2 regions of the Streptomyces sp. NPDC020807 genome follow, and region 1 is predicted to be linked to the other one. Evidence: riboswitches for the same ligand, from Rfam matches in the RefSeq annotation. Region 1 holds a riboswitch; the other holds the start of a gene.

The links. Region 1 has a riboswitch for thiamine pyrophosphate ahead of thiC (phosphomethylpyrimidine synthase ThiC). Riboswitches for the same ligand answer to the same signal wherever they lie in the genome.
Region 2: it holds a riboswitch for thiamine pyrophosphate, as region 1 does, so the genes downstream of both, thiO (glycine oxidase ThiO) here and thiC (phosphomethylpyrimidine synthase ThiC) in region 1, are expected to answer to the same signal.

The regions. Positions count from the first base shown of each region.
Region 1 covers NZ_JBFADU010000001.1:220,677-228,395, reverse strand. The annotation lists gene AB0G79_RS01115 (cupin domain-containing protein) at 1-12, shown strand, start outside; gene AB0G79_RS01110 (DUF5326 family protein) at 169-387, shown strand; gene AB0G79_RS01105 (helix-turn-helix domain-containing protein) at 751-1,521, shown strand; gene AB0G79_RS01100 (SsgA family sporulation/cell division regulator) at 1,657-2,091, shown strand; gene AB0G79_RS01095 (YibE/F family protein) at 2,108-3,463, opposite strand; TPP riboswitch at 3,535-3,684, shown strand; gene thiC (phosphomethylpyrimidine synthase ThiC) at 3,679-5,457, shown strand; gene AB0G79_RS01085 (hypothetical protein) at 5,526-6,176, opposite strand; gene AB0G79_RS01080 (metallophosphoesterase) at 6,336-7,661, opposite strand.
Region 2 covers NZ_JBFADU010000004.1:56,213-63,931, forward strand. The annotation lists gene AB0G79_RS08085 (hypothetical protein) at 1-134, opposite strand, end outside; gene metF (methylenetetrahydrofolate reductase [NAD(P)H]) at 190-1,107, opposite strand; gene thiE (thiamine phosphate synthase) at 1,257-1,910, opposite strand; gene AB0G79_RS08100 (Rv2175c family DNA-binding protein) at 2,115-2,480, opposite strand; gene AB0G79_RS08105 (FAD-dependent oxidoreductase) at 2,536-3,774, opposite strand; TPP riboswitch at 3,857-3,969, shown strand; gene thiO (glycine oxidase ThiO) at 3,967-5,121, shown strand; gene thiS (sulfur carrier protein ThiS) at 5,118-5,342, shown strand; gene AB0G79_RS08120 (thiazole synthase) at 5,348-6,142, shown strand; gene pknB (Stk1 family PASTA domain-containing Ser/Thr kinase) at 6,302-7,719, shown strand, end outside.

The sequences.
Region 1 (7,719 bases):
CCGGAGGGCTGAGCCCTGCGGAGGACCCGGAGCGGCCCCGTCCCCTAGGGGGCGGATCAGGGGAGAGCGGGGGACGCGACGCCCCTGCGGGCCGTCTCCCGCACCTAGCCTTGAGGGTGTCCGGCGCGGAGTGCGCGGGACGGACCTTTCGAGAGCGAGGTAGGGACCATGGCCGTACAGGAGATGCTCGCGGGGCTGCCCTGGTGGGTGAAGTGGGTCGCCATACCCGCACTCGCCCTGCTGGTCTTCGGCGGACTGATCACCAGCGTGCTGACCTTCGTCGTCGGCCTGCTGTTCAAGGTGCTGCTCTTCGTGGCGCTCGTCGGCGGCCTGATCTACGTCGTGCAGAAGGTCAAGGGATCGGGCAGGTCCCGCGAGGAGTGGTGACCCAGCCCGGCCGGTCCACCCAGCCTGGCCGGTCCACCCAGCCTGGCCGGTCCACCCCGCCTCGCCGGTCCACCCCGCCTGGCCGGCCAACCCCGCCCGGCCAGGCCACCTCGAATGCCGCCCCGGCGACGCTGACTACCCGTCAGTACGAAGTCGGCGAAGGGCATTAGCCCGGCCGAGGGAACGGAAGCCGGGAATCCGGACGGCCTCCAGAGCCTGCCACTAGAGTGGAATCCCTCCGCCGTGTTGGGGACTACGGGCGTAGACCGCGTGTCGAAACAGCGGTTTCCCAGGCCCGGCGGGCGCGGGGGCGGCCCCCGCGGGCGGGTGCGACGCACCCGTCGTCACGCCTGGGGGTGACCTTTGGCCACGGCTACGCAGACGGCTGCACCTACCCTGATCGGTTCGGTGCAGCGGGCGCTGAGACTTCTGGAGGCCGTGTCCTCCCATGCGGACGGCGCCCCGGCCAAACAACTCGCCCGCGAGACGGGCCTTCAGCTCCCCACGACGTACCACCTGCTCCGCACCCTGACGCACGAGGGCTATCTGCGCCGCGAGAAGGGTGTGTTCCTCCTGGGTGACGCCGCCGTCCGACTGGCCGGTGGCGGAGCTGTGCAGAATCGTCGCATCAAGATCGAAGACTCCCTTGCCCGCTGGCGGGACGAGATCGGTGTGCCGGTGTACTTCGCCCTCTATCGCGAGGGCGAGATCGAGCTCGTCGCCGTCGCCGACACTCCTTCGGCCCCCGCGGTCGAGGAATGGGCCGACTTCCGGGAGACCGGGCACGCCCACGCGATCGGGCAATGCCTCCTGAGCCAACTCGATCTGAAGAGCCGTCAAGACCACCTCGACCGGCACCCGGTGGAAGCCATCACTCCGTACACGGTGCGTAATCGCCGTGCCCTTTTGGAGCGTTTGGGCGATTTGGGCCGTATGGAACCCCTGGTAGAGCGTCAGGAATATGCGCTCGGCACGGTCTGTGCCGCCATCCCCATCACCGCGGGCTCCACGGCGGGCGCGATGGCCATTTCCCTCCCCCTCCACCAGGCAGAACGGTTGCTCCCGGCAGTCGAGCGGCTACGTACAGAGATCGGGAGGCTCTTCAGCTCACTCGCGTTCTCTATCAGTATCTGAAAAATCACTCCTTGTGATCTGCTAGCGCGTACAGCACGATTGCGTCAAGAGGGCCACGGGGGATCATTCCTGGCCGTTTCGGTCACAGCTTTCAGCAGCTGTGTTTACACAGCTTCATCTACTGCGGGGTACATGATGCGAGAGTCGGTTCAGGCCGAGGTCCTGATGAGCTTCCTCGTCTCCGAGGAGCTCTGCTTCAAGATCCCGGTCGAGCTGCGATACGAGGCCCGGGATCCTTACGCGGTACGGATGACGTTCCACCTTCCCGGAGACGCGCCCGTGACCTGGGCGTTCGGTCGTGAACTGCTGCTCGACGGAATCAACCGCCCGAGCGGCGACGGCGACGTGCACATCGCGCCGACGGACCCGGAGGGGCTCTCGGACGTCTCCATCCGCCTCCAGGTCGGCGCCGACCGTGCCCTCTTCCGCGCCAGCGCGCCGCCGCTGGTCGCGTTCCTGGACCGGACGGACAAGCTGGTCCCGCTCGGTCAGGAAAGGACACTCGGCGACTTCGAGGACAACCTCGAAGCCGCACTCGGCCGGATTCTGGCAGAGGAGAACGCGGGCTGACCCCTGCCGAAAGTCCCTACTTCGCGCGCCGCCGCCGGCCGCCCCGTACCGCTGCCGCCCGGGAGTTCCCCTCGCCATCGGGCCCCGGCCGGTCGGCGGAGACCACCAGGGCCGCGAGGGCGGTGGTGACCGGCACCGAGGCGACGAGTCCGATCGAACCGACCAGCGTTCGGACGATCTCCACCGCGACCAGCTCGCTGTTGGCCACCGTGCCCATGCTGCTCTGCGCGATCGAGAAGAGCAGCAGGAGCGGCAGGGCGGCACCCGCGTAGGCGAGGACCAGGGTGTTCACCACCGAGGCGATGTGGTCGCGGCCGATCCGGATCCCGGCCCGGTACAGACCGCGCGGGCCCATGCGGGGATCGGCCTGGTGCAGCTCCCACACCGCCGAGGTCTGCGTGACGGTCACGTCGTCCAGGACGCCCAGCGAGCCGATGATCACGCTGGCGAGCAGCAGGCCGGACATGTCGATGTCCGGGTAGAGGCCGTGGATCAGGCCGGTGTTGTCATCGGTGTTGCCGCTGAGCGAGGCCCAGCCGATGAAGATCGAGCCGAGCAGCCCGATCAGCAGCAGCGAGACCAGCGTGCCGAGTACGGCGACCGAGGTGCGGGCCGAGAGCCCGTGGCACATGTAGAGAGCGATCAGCATGATCGCGCTCGATCCGACCACGGCCACGACCAGCGGGTTCGATCCGTCCAGGATCGCCGGCAGGATGAAGAAGGTCAGGATCAGGAAGCTCACCACGAGGGCGACGAGCGCCATGACGCCCCGCATTCGCCCGACGACCACCACCGCCAGCGCGAAGATCCCCGCGAGCAGGGCCATCGGCAGCTTCCGGTTCGCGTCCGTCACCGAGTACTGGAGGTCGTGCGGTGCGTCGGGGGCGTACGCCACCACCACGCCCTGACCCTCTTCCAGTTGGCGCGGCGCGTCGGGCTGCACGATCTCGGTGAACGTACGCCCCTTGTCCGGGCCGCTGGTGACCTCGATCGTCGCCTTCTCGCACTGCCCCTGCTGCGCGTTGACCGCCTCGCGGCCCTGCGCGGTCGAGGTGTCGCCGGTGGGCGGTACCTGGGCGGCGTTCACGTCTTTGCAGTCGACCTGCTCGACGGAGACGACCGTGCCCTGCTCGGTCTGCCTGTCGAAGCCGACCCCCGTGCGCTCGTGCGCCGGGGTGCCGCCTGGCCACAGGACCACGAGACCGACCACCACGGCGGTGGCGAAGGGGATCAGGACCGCGGCGATGACCTTGCGCAGATGCCGGGAGACGGGGGCGGCGGGGCCGTGGCTGTGGCTGTGACCATGACCGTGCGAGGTGCCGGGGGCATGATCGTGGCCGTGCGGCTCGGGTGTCTGCTGGGGGGAAGTCACCGACCGATCATCGCAAGAACGGCGAGGGCCCACTGTTCAGCACGCCAGGGATGGCGCTAGCGTGGTGACACCTTTGCACACGCGGGAGCTCGGAGCACCGGGCTGAGAGGGCGCTGATCACCGTACGCGCGTACTGAAGTACGTCGAACGGGAGGAGGCTGCGCCGACCGCCGAACCTGTTACCGGGTAATGCCGGCGTAGGGAGATTCGGTCTCATGACCATTCAGGATGCACGCACGCCTGCCTCCGACCAGAACAGCCCGCAGGAGCGCACGCCGGGCTGGCACAAGGGGTACGTCGAGGGTTCCCGCCCCGACATCCGGGTGCCGGTCCGTCAGGTGCACCTCACCAACGGCAAGGACGTGACGCTGTACGACACGTCCGGCCCGTACACCGACCCCACCGTCGACACCGACGTGCGGCGGGGCCTCGCGCCGCTGCGCGAGAACTGGATCATCGCGCGCGGCGACACCGAGGAGTACGCCGGCCGCCCCGTCCGCCCCGAGGACGACGGCATCAAGCACACCTCGCCGCGCGGCGGCGGGCTCAAGAACCTCGACGCCGTCTTCCCCGGCCGCCCGCGCCTGCCGCGCCGCGGCCGCGACGGCCAGGCGGTGACCCAGCTCGCGTACGCCCGCCGGGGCGAGATCACCCCGGAGATGGAGTACGTCGCGATCCGCGAGAACGTCTCCCCCGAGGTCGTGCGGGAGGAGATCGCCGCGGGTCGCGCGGTGCTCCCCGCGAACGTCAACCACCCGGAGATCGAGCCGATGATCATCGGCAAGCGGTTCCTGGTGAAGGTCAACGCCAACATCGGCAACTCGGCCGTCACCTCCTCCATCGAGGAGGAGGTGGAGAAGATGACCTGGGCGACGAAGTGGGGCGCCGACACGGTCATGGACCTGTCCACCGGCCGCAACATCCACACCACCCGCGAGTGGGTGCTGCGCAACTCCCCCGTGCCGATCGGCACCGTGCCGCTCTACCAGGCGCTGGAGAAGGTCGACGGCAAGGCCGAGGACCTGACCTGGGAGATCTACAAGGACACGGTCATCGAGCAGGCCGAGCAGGGCGTCGACTACATGACGGTCCACGCCGGCGTGCTCCTGCCGTACGTGCCCCTCACCGCGCGCCGCAAGACGGGCATCGTCTCGCGCGGCGGCTCGATCATGGCCGCCTGGTGCCTCGCGCACCACAAGGAGAACTTCCTCTACACGAACTTCGAGGAACTCTGCGAGATCCTCGCGGCGTACGACGTCACGTACTCGCTCGGCGACGGCCTGCGCCCCGGCTCGATCGCGGACGCCAACGACGAGGCGCAGTTCGCGGAGCTGAAGACGCTCGGCGAGCTGAACACGATCGCCAAGCGGCACAACGTGCAGACGATGATCGAGGGCCCGGGCCACGTCCCGATGCACAAGATCAAGGAGAACATCGACCTCCAGCAGGAGATCTGCGAGGAGGCCCCGTTCTACACGCTCGGCCCGCTGACCACGGACGTCGCGCCCGCGTACGACCACATCACCTCGGGCATCGGCGCCGCGATGATCGCCTGGTGGGGCACGGCGATGCTCTGCTACGTCACGCCCAAGGAGCACCTGGGCCTGCCGAACAAGGACGACGTGAAGACCGGCGTCATCACGTACAAGATCTCGGCCCACGCGGCGGACCTGGCCAAGGGGCACCCGGGCGCGCAGGAGTGGGACGACGCGCTCTCGGACGCGCGGTTCGAGTTCCGCTGGGAGGACCAGTTCAACCTGGCCCTCGACCCCGTCACCGCCCGCGAGTTCCACGACGAGACGCTGCCGGCGGAGCCCGCGAAGACGGCGCACTTCTGCTCGATGTGCGGGCCGAAGTTCTGCTCGATGCGGATCTCCCAGGACATCCGGCGTGAGCACGGGGGGACGCCGGAGGAGATCGAGGCCGGGATGGCGGAGAAGTCGAAGGAGTTCGCGGCCTCCGGCAACCGCGTCTACCTGCCGCTGGCGGACTGACCGGCCCGAGGGGGAACGGGGGACCGGCCGGGTGCCGGTCCCCCGCTTGGCGCGGGGGAGCCCCGGGCCTACGGGCCTTGCTGGTCCGGTGGTTCGGTCGCGGCGAGGGCGTCGCGGAGGAACGGGACGATCCCTCGTTCGAGCAGGGCGTGGCGCCAGGCTTCGCGGGCGCGGGCGAGCTCGTCCTCCGGACCGCCGGCGGCCGCGGCGGAGGTGACGGTCGCGGCCGGACTGTTCCGCAGGGCGGTCACGAGGAGCCCCGCCCCCGCGCAGACCAGGCCCGCGGCGGCGAGCGCACCGAAGACCAGGCCGGCCGTCAGGAGGGTCCCGCCGAACCGCAGGCCGGGCGCGACGGCCCGCAGCACCGCGCCGACCAGCAGGAAGATGACGGCGGCGGACCCGGCGAGCACGGGCACCATCACCGTGAGGATCGCGACGATTCCGGCCCCGGAACCGTCCTGCCGGGCGGGGACGCGGGTGGCGACGGCGACGCGGCCCGCCTCGCGGACCTTGGTGAAGTGGGCGTACTCGCTCGCCGCCGCGGTGGTGATCAGCGCCGTCGCGTTCACGGCCATGGCGCGCAGCTGTGCGGCCGTCAGCCATGTCCCGAATCCGGCGAGTTCCGGGCGTGTGTGCGCGGTGCTCAGTGCGTCGTCGAGGACGCGCTCGTACTCGGCGCGGTCCTCGGTCAGCAGGTACGGAGCCACGTTCATGTGCATCCCCCGATGCTCCGCAGGCCCGGATCAGCCGCGGAGAACGGCCGGGCGGGCGAAAACGGAGGAGAGCCTGCTACGGATGGTCCGATGGTATTGCGGTGACGCCACTGGCTGACAGGGTGTTTCCGGAAATCGCCTTTTCCGGATGCGCTGGGTTATCCGTCAGTCGTTCAGGGGGAGTTGGACGACCAGCAGCTTTCCGGCCATGGTCACGCCGCCGTCCATGGCGATGGCGAGCCCGTCCGCGTACACGTGCGGTCCGTCGACGACCGGGCCGCCGTCACCCTCGTCCTCTTCGCCGCCGACCTGGCCGAGGAGGTACGGGATGGGGCTGTGGCCGTGCACGATCCGGTGGCCGCCATAGGTGGAGAGGAGCTCCTGCACGGCCTGCGGACCGGTCTCGTCGTCGCGGAACGCGAAGCGCTTGGTGAACTTCCGGAAGAGGTCCCAGACCTCGTCGGCGTCGCTTCGGGTGAGGATCTCGTGGACCTTCTCGTTGACGTCCTCGATGCTCTCGCCGTACTCGAGGTAGGCGGTGGTGTCCGAGTGCAGGAGGAGGTGGTCGTCCTCCAGGACCACGGCGTCGAGCCGGGACATCCACTGGAGGTGGACGTCCTGGAGGCGGTCCATGTCGTGCTTCTGCCCGCCGTTGAGCAGCCAGGCCGCCTGGAAGGTGGCGGTGCCCGCGCCGGAGTTGACCGGGGTGTCGGCGAAGCGCTTGGCGCCGATGAGCAGCAGCTCGTGGTTGCCCATGAGGGCCTTGCAGTAGCCGCCGGCGGCCGCGGCCTCGGCGGAGAGCCGCATGACGAGGTCGATGACGCCGATGCCGTCGGGGCCGCGGTCGGTGAAGTCGCCGAGGAACCACAGCCGGGCGTTGCCCGCGGCCCAGCCGCCGTTCTCGTCGACGAGGCCCTGGGCGCGGAGGGCGGCCAGGAGTTCGTCGAGGTAGCCGTGGACGTCGCCGACGACGTAGAGCGGGCCGGGGCCGTCGGCGGGCGCGGAGGCGCGCTCGGGCGTCGCGGCGGCGTCGGGGGTGACCGGGACCTGGAGGGTGTCGCCGCGCTGGATGACGGGGAGGTCGCGCTCGGTCGGGGTGTAGTCGGCGGGGGGCTCGCCCTGGGGGAAGCCGTTGCCGGGGTGGTGGCCGGTGGCGACGGAGACGATGGAGGAGACGGCGGAGGAGACGGCGGGGGCGCTTGCCGCGGGCTCCTGGGCCTGTGCGTGCGCTCCGGCGTCAGGAACGGGGGCTCCGGCGCCAGAGACAGGGACTCCCGCGTCCGCCACGGGTGCGAGGCGGCGGCCCAGGAGGAGGGTCGGGTCGGCCGGAGCCGGTGCGGGCTCCGGGCTCTGCCGCTCCGCCGAGGGCGGCTCGACGGCGTGACCCTGTACGGGTACCAGGGCGTACGGCGGTACGCGGAAGTCGCGCAATGTCGCCGTGCGCACCACGGGCTCCTGCCCGGCCCCCTGAGTCATGGACCCCTCCACCACCGTCGCGATGCCCTGCACATCGCGGACCGGCCTGGTCGGGGTGGTCCGCGGTGTCGTC
Region 2 (7,719 bases), on a different contig from region 1:
CCCAGGACCACGCCGAGGAAGCCGGTGAAGGCCAGCAGCCGCCAGCGGAGCCGCGCCTTGTACTGGAGGAGCACCTCTCCCAGCAGCCACAACGCGACCACGCCGAACGCGATGTAGAGGACCGTCCACCCCATGCCCCGCCGCCCCTCTCCACGGTCACCGCCGCGGGTCAGGGGCGGGTACGACCGGTCACGACTGCTGGTGCAGTCCGAGATTCTCGTAGATCTCGAGCGTCGCGGTGGAGCTGTTCAGCGTGATGAAGTGCAGTCCGGGGACACCCTCGGAGAGCAGACGCGCGCAGAACTCCGTCGCGAACTCGATACCGATGGAGCGTACAGCGGCCGGATCGTCCTTGACCGCGAGGATGCGGTCTTTCACATCCGCGGGGAAGGCCGCGTTGCTCAGCTGGGGCAGCCGGTCGAGGGTCTTCACGTTCACGACGGGCATGACCTCGGGGATGATCGGGGTCTCGCAGCCGGCCTTGGTGACGCTGTCGCGCAGCCGCAGGTACTTCTCCGGATCGAAGAACATCTGGGTGATCGCGTAGTCGGCACCGGCGCGGCACTTGTCCACGAAGTGCCGGATGTCCGTGTCCCAGTCGGCGGAGCGCGGGTGCATCTCGGGGAAGGCGGCGACGCCGACGCAGAAGTCGCCGGACTCCTTGATGAGCCGCACGAGGTCGGCGGCGTACCGGACGCCCTCGGGGTGCTCGACCCACTCGCCCAGCGGGTCGCCGGCCGGGTCACCGCGCAGCGCGAGCATGTTGCGGATGCCGGCGTCGGCGTACTGGCCGAGGACGTTGCGCAGCTCGGCGATCGAGTGGTCGACGGCCGTGAGGTGGGCGACGGGGGTGAGCGTGGTGTCGGAGGCGATCTTCTGGGTCGCCTTGACCGTGCCACCGCGGGTGGTGCCGCCGGCACCGTAGGTCACGGAGACGAAGCTGGGGCCGACCGCCTCGACGCGGCGCATGGCGTTCCAGAGGACCTGCTCGCCCTTCTCGGTCCGGGGCGCGTAGAACTCGAAGGAGTACGACGTTTCACCGGCGGCGAGGATGTCGCGGACCGTGCGCGCACGGTCGGATCGGACGGAAGCGGTACCTAGGGCCATACGGGCAGGTTAGACGGGGGGCGCGGGGCTGCGTAGGCCGCGTCCGAGTCGTGGACACGTTTTCGGACATTGTTCGACCGGATGTCGGGCCCCCGTGGCGCGCGCTTCGCGTCCCCGTCGCCCGACGCCCGTCGTTCCCCGCTCGCGGGTCAGCCCCCGGCGCGCTCCCGTACGCGCTTCGCGAGGGCGGCCGTCGCGGCGGCCGGGTCGTCGGCCTCGGTGATGGCGCGGACGACGACGATCCGGCGGGCGCCCGCGTCGAGGACCTCGTCGAGGTTGGTCTCGTCGATGCCGCCGATGGCGAACCAGGGGCGGTCCTGGGCGAGCCCCGCCGCGTACCGCACGAGGCCGAGTCCCGGCGCGTACCGGCCGGGCTTGGTGGGGGTGGGCCAGCAGGGGCCGGTGCAGAAGTAGTCGACGCCGGGCTCGACGGCGGCGGCCGCCGCCTCGGCCTCGGAGTGGCAGGAGCGGCCGATCAGCACCTCCTCGCCGAGGACGGCGCGGGCGGCGGGGACGGGCAGGTCGCCCTGGCCGAGGTGGAGGACGTCGGAGCCGATGGCGTGGGCGACGTCGGCCCGGTCGTTCACCGCGAGGAGCTTGCCGTGCTCGCGGGCGGCCTCGGCGAAGACGGCGAGGTGCTCCAGCTCCTCGCCTGCCTCCATGCCCTTGTCGCGGAGCTGCACGACGTCCACGCCGGAGGAGAGCACGGCGTCGAGGAAGGCGGGCAGGTCACCCTGGCGCTTCCGGGCGTCGGTGCACAGGTAGAGCCGGGCGTCGGCGAGCCGCTCACGAGGCGTGGGCATGGGTGGGTTCCCCCCGTCGGTGTCGGGGTCTCCCCCGTCGGTGGCGGGGTCTCCCCCGTCGGTCGCGGGGTCTCCCCCGTCGGTCGCGGGGTCTCCCCCGTCGGTGGCGCCGGTGGCGCGGGTGGCGGGCCCCGGGACGGGGGCCTGCCACCGCGCCACCCGCGGGTGGTGTCTTCGGTTCGGGCGCGCTCAGGGCGGTGTTCGTCAGATGGCGAGCGCCTGGGCGCGGCGCTTCACCTCCGTGCCGCGGTTCTCGTTGAGCGCCTGGGCGGGCGTGCCCGGCAGGCTCTCGTCCGGAGTGAAGAGCCACTCCAGCATCTCCTCGTCGGTGAAGCCGTCGTCCCGCAGGACGGTCAGCAGACCGACGAGGCCCTTGACGATCTTGTCGCCCTGGATGAAGGCGGCGGGAACCTGCAGGGACCTGTTCTCTCCGCGGCGCACCGCGATGAGCTGGCCGTCCTTGATCAGCTGCCGCACCTTCAGCACGTCGATGCCGAGTGCCTCCCCGATGTCGGGCACGTAGAGCCAGGCGGGGACGAGCGCATCGATCTTCACGTCAATCTCGGTCACAGGACAAGCCTGCCATCCCGGACCGACAGTCGGTACTCGGGCCCTCCGGCCGGGTCTACGCGACGGCCGACTTCAGCGGAACGGCCGGGTCCGCGGCGCGCTCGCGGTCGACCGGGGTGCCCGCCTCGACGAGCTTGCGGCCCTGGGCGAGGTCGCGGGGCCGCCCGACGGCGAGCAGCGCGACCGGGACCCCGTCACGCAGCCAGAGGACCGACCAGCTCTCGCCGGCCGGGTCGCCGCGCCACAGGAGTTCGTCGGCGTCGGCGTGGTGGCCCGCGTACTGGACGAAGCGGCCGAACTGCTCGGACCAGAAGTACGGCACCGGGTCGTACGGGTCCGGGTCGGCGCCGGTGACGTCGGCGGCGACGATGCCCGCCGCGACCGTACGGGGCCCCTGGAGCGCGTTGTCCCAGTGGTGGACGAGGAGCCGCTCGCCGTAGCGGGCGGAGGGGTAGGAGGCGCAGTCGCCGACCGCGTACACCCCGGGCAGGCTGGTGCGCAGCCGGTCGTCGGCGGTGACGGCGCCGCTCGGGTCGAGGGCGATGCCGGATCCGGCGAGCCAGCCGGTCGCGGGGCGGGCGCCGATGCCGACGACGACGGCGTCGGCGGGCAGCTCGCGGCCGTCGGCGAGGACGACCCGGCCGGGCGTGCCGGGGCGGATCGTCTCCACGCGCGCGTGGGTGAGGAGTTCGGCGCCGTTCTCCGCGTACCAGCCGGCCATGGGGCCGGTGACCTCGGCGGGAAGGGCCCCGGCCAGGGGGCGGTCGGCGGCCTCGACGACGGTGACCTCGCAGCCGGCCTCGCGCGCGGCGGTGGCGAACTCGGCGCCGATCCAGCCCGCGCCGACGACCACGACGGTGTGGCGGCGCTCCAGGACGGGAGCCAGGCGGGCGGCGTCGTCGAGGGTGCGCAGGAGGTGGACGCCGGGGACGCCGTCGGCGCCGGGCAGGTTGACCGGGTGGGCGCCGGTGGCGAGGACGAGGGCGCCGTACGGGACGGGTCCGGCCTCGGTGTCGATCTCGCGGTCGGCGGCGCGCAGTCCGAGGACGTCGAGGCCGAGGCGCAGCTCGACGCCGAGCTCCTCGAAGTCGACGTCGAAGGCGGAGTCCTCGGCCTTGCCGAGGAGGACCGCCTTGGAGAGCGGGGGCCGGTCGTAGGGCTGGTGGGGCTCGGCGCCGATGAGGGTCACGGGGCCGGTGAAGCCCTGTTCCCGCAGGGCGACGGCGGTCTGCACGCCCGCCATTCCGGCGCCGACGATCACGACGTGCCGCTGGGTCTGCTTCTGCTCGCTCACCCGTCCACCTTACGCATCTGACGGCCCGTCAGGTAGGGAGGGGCCTGTGACCCCTCGTCGACGCGGGCTAGTCTGGCGGGCGTAAAGCACTCGCGGGAGCCCGGACGCACCGGGCTGAGAGGGAGGCTGGCCGGCCTCCGACCGTACGAACCTGATCCGGGTCATGCCGGCGAAGGGAGGGGCTGGACGCCCATGCGTTCTTCCGATGTCCTCGTGGTCGGGGGCGGAATCATCGGCCTGGTCACGGCCTGGCGGGCCGCGCGGCGCGGCCTGCGCACCGCCGTGGCCGACCCGGACCCGGGCGGCGGCGCCGCGCGGGTCGCGGCCGGGATGCTCGCCGCCGTCACCGAACTCCACTACGGCGAGGAGACCCTCCTCGGTCTCAACCTCGCCTCCGCGGAGCGCTATCCGTCGTTCGTCGCCGAACTGGAGGAGGCGACCGGTCACGACACCGGCTACCGGGCCTGCGGCACCCTCGCCGTCGCCCTCGACGCCGACGACCGCGCCCACCTGCGCGAACTCCACGCCCTCCAGACCCGGTGCGGCCTCACGTCGGAATGGCTCAGCGGCCGCGACTGCCGCCGCCTCGAACCCATGCTCGCGCCCGGCGTGCGCGGCGGGCTCCGGGTCGACGGCGACCACCAGGTGGACCCGCGCCGGCTCGCCGACGCGCTCCTCCTCGCCTGCGAGCGGGCCGGGGTGGTCTTCCACCGCGCCCACGCGGAGCGCCTGACGGTCGTACGGGACCGGGCCGCCGGAGCCGTACTCACCGGCGGCGAGGAACTGACGGCCGACCAGGTCGTCCTCGCGGCCGGCAGCCTGAGCGGGCGGCTCGCGGGCGTCCCGGAGGAGGCCCTTCCGCCGGTCCGCCCGGTGAAGGGCCAGGTCCTGCGGCTGCGGGTCCCCGCCCCGTACGCCCCCTTCCTCTCCCGGACCGTCCGCGCGGTCGTCCGCGGCAGCCACGTCTACCTCGTGCCGCGCGCCAACGGCGAGCTCGTCGTCGGCGCCACCAGCGAGGAGCTCGGCTGGGACACGACGGTGACGGCGGGCGGCGTGTACGAGCTCCTCCGCGACGCGCACGAACTCGTCCCCGGCCTCACCGAGCTCCCGCTCACCGAGACCCGCGCCGGACTGCGCCCCGCGTCCCCCGACAACGCGCCGCTGCTCGGCCCCACCGCCCTCCCCGGCCTCCACCTGGCCACCGGGCACTACCGCAACGGGGTGCTGCTCACCCCCGTCACCGGCGACGTCATGGCGGAGGTGCTCACGACGGGCACCCTCCCGCCGGAGGCGCGCCCCTTCACCCCCCGCCGATTCGCCCCCGCACGCCAGGAGCAGCCCGCATGACCGAGCACGTGAAGGTCTCCGTGAACGTCTCCGTGAACGGAGAGCCGAGGAACCTCCCCCCGGCGACCACGCTGGACACCCTCGTCACCGCCCTCACCACGGCCCGCTCCGGCGTGGCGGCGGCGCTCAACGAGACGGTCGTGCCGCGCGGGGAATGGGCGACGACGGTCCTCGGCGAGGGCGACCGGGTGGAAGTCCTGACCGCGGTCCAGGGAGGCTGAGCGCCATGTCCGACGACACCTTCCGCCTCGGCGGCGCGGACTTCGCCTCCCGCCTGATCATGGGCACGGGCGGCGCGCCCAGCCTCGACACCCTGGAACGCTCCCTCGTCGCCAGCGGTACGGAGCTGACGACCGTCGCCATGCGGCGCCTGGACCCGACGGTCCAGGGCTCCGTCCTCTCCGTCCTCGACCGGCTCGGCATCCGGGTCCTGCCGAACACGGCGGGCTGCTACACGGCGGGCGAGGCAGTCCTCACCGCGCGGCTCGCGCGGGAGGCCCTCGGCACGGACTGGATCAAGCTGGAGGTCGTCGCCGACGAGCGGACCCTCCTCCCGGACGGGGAGGAGCTCCTCGCCGCCGCCGAGACCCTCGTCGACGACGGCTTCACCGTCCTCCCCTACACCAACGACGACCCCGTCCTGGCGCGGAAGCTGGAGGACGTCGGCTGCGCGGCCGTCATGCCGCTCGGCTCCCCCATCGGCTCCGGCCTGGGCATCCGCAACCCCCACAACTTCCAGCTGATCGTGGAACGCGCCCAGGTGCCGGTGATCCTGGACGCGGGCGCGGGCACGGCGTCGGACGCGGCGCTCGCGATGGAGCTGGGGTGCGCGGCGGTGATGCTGGCGTCGGCGGTGACGCGGGCGCAGGAGCCGGTGCTGATGGCTTCGGCGATGCGGCACGCGGTGGAGGCGGGGCGGCTGGCGTGGCGGGCGGGCCGGATCCCCCGCCGCCACTTCGCCGAAGCCTCCTCCCCCACGACAGGCCTGCCCCACCTGGACCCGGAACGCCCGGCCTTCTGACCTGGCGGCCACCACACCGAGGTCGCGCCCGCCCCGTTGTGGGCATGCGTTCCGCCGGGGCGGAACGGGTGGGCACCGGTCGAGGCGCTCGTCACAGGTTCGCTGCGGTGAGGGGGCGACGGCGCGGGGGGCCTCTCCCCGGCTCGTAGACTCGACGCCGTGGACACGACCCTTCAGGACCCCCTCGTCGGGCGGCTGCTCGACGGCCGCTACCGCGTCGACGCGCGCATCGCCGTCGGCGGTATGGCCACGGTCTACCGGGCCGTGGACACCCGCCTCGACCGCGTCCTCGCGCTCAAGGTGATGCACCCCGCCCTCGCCACCGACGCCGCCTTCGTCGAGCGCTTCATCCGCGAGGCGAAGTCCGTCGCGAGGCTCGCCCACCCGAACGTCGTCGGCGTCTTCGACCAGGGCGCCGAGGGCGCCTACGTCTACCTGGCCATGGAGTACGTCGCCGGCTGCACCCTCCGCGACGTCCTGCGCGAGCGCGGCGCCCTCGCGCCCCGCGCCGCGCTCGACATCCTGGAGCCCGTCCTCGCCGCGCTCGGCGCCGCCCACCGGGCCGGTTTCGTGCACCGGGACATGAAGCCGGAGAACGTCCTCATAGGGGACGACGGCCGGGTCAAGGTGGCCGACTTCGGTCTCGTACGGGCCGTGGGCTCCGCGACGGCCACCACCGGGTCCGTCCTCGGCACCGTCTCGTACCTCGCGCCGGAGCAGATCGAGCACGGCACCGCCGACACCCGCGCCGACGTGTACGCCTGCGGTGTCGTCCTGTACGAGATGCTGACCGGCGCCAAGCCGCACGACGGCGACACCCCCGCCCAGGTCCTCTACCGGCACCTCCACACCGACGTCCCGGCCCCCTCCGCCGCCGTCCCCGGCCTCGCCCTGGAGCTGGACGAGCTGGTCGCCGCCGCGACCGCCCGCAACCCCGAGGTCCGCCCGCACGACGCCGTCGCCCTGCTCGCCCTGCTCCGCGAGGCCCGCGCCGGGCTCACCGACGAGCAGCTGGACGCCGCGCCCCCGCAGGCCCGCTCCGGCACGCGGGACACCGCCGACGACCGGACCTCCGTGATCGCCCGCGCCGTACCGGCGGCCGAGGCGGACGGCGACGACCGGCGGTCCGTCCAGCACACGAACCGCATGCCCGTCCCCGTACCGCCGCCCCCGGCCACGCGGTCCGCCCGTCGGCGGCCGCCGCGCGGCCCGCTCACGATCGTCCTCGCCGTCCTGCTCCTCCTCGGCCTCGGCACCGGCGTCTGGTACATCAACTCCGGCCAGTTCACCCGCGTCCCCGCCGTCCTCGGCCAGACCGAGGCCGTCGCGACGAAGCGCGTCAAGGACGCCGGTCTCGACGTCGGCACGACGAAGCGCGCCTTCAGCGAGGTGTACGAGCGCGGCACGGTCATGGCCGTCGACCCGGCCCCCGGCGAGCGCGTCCGGGGCAACGGCACGGTGACCCTGACGATCTCCCGCGGCCCCGAGACCGTGAAGGTCCCGAACCTCAGGGACAAGCCCCTCGCGGAGGCCAGACGTCTCCTCAAGGAGGAGGGCCTCGCCCCCGGCGTCGTGAC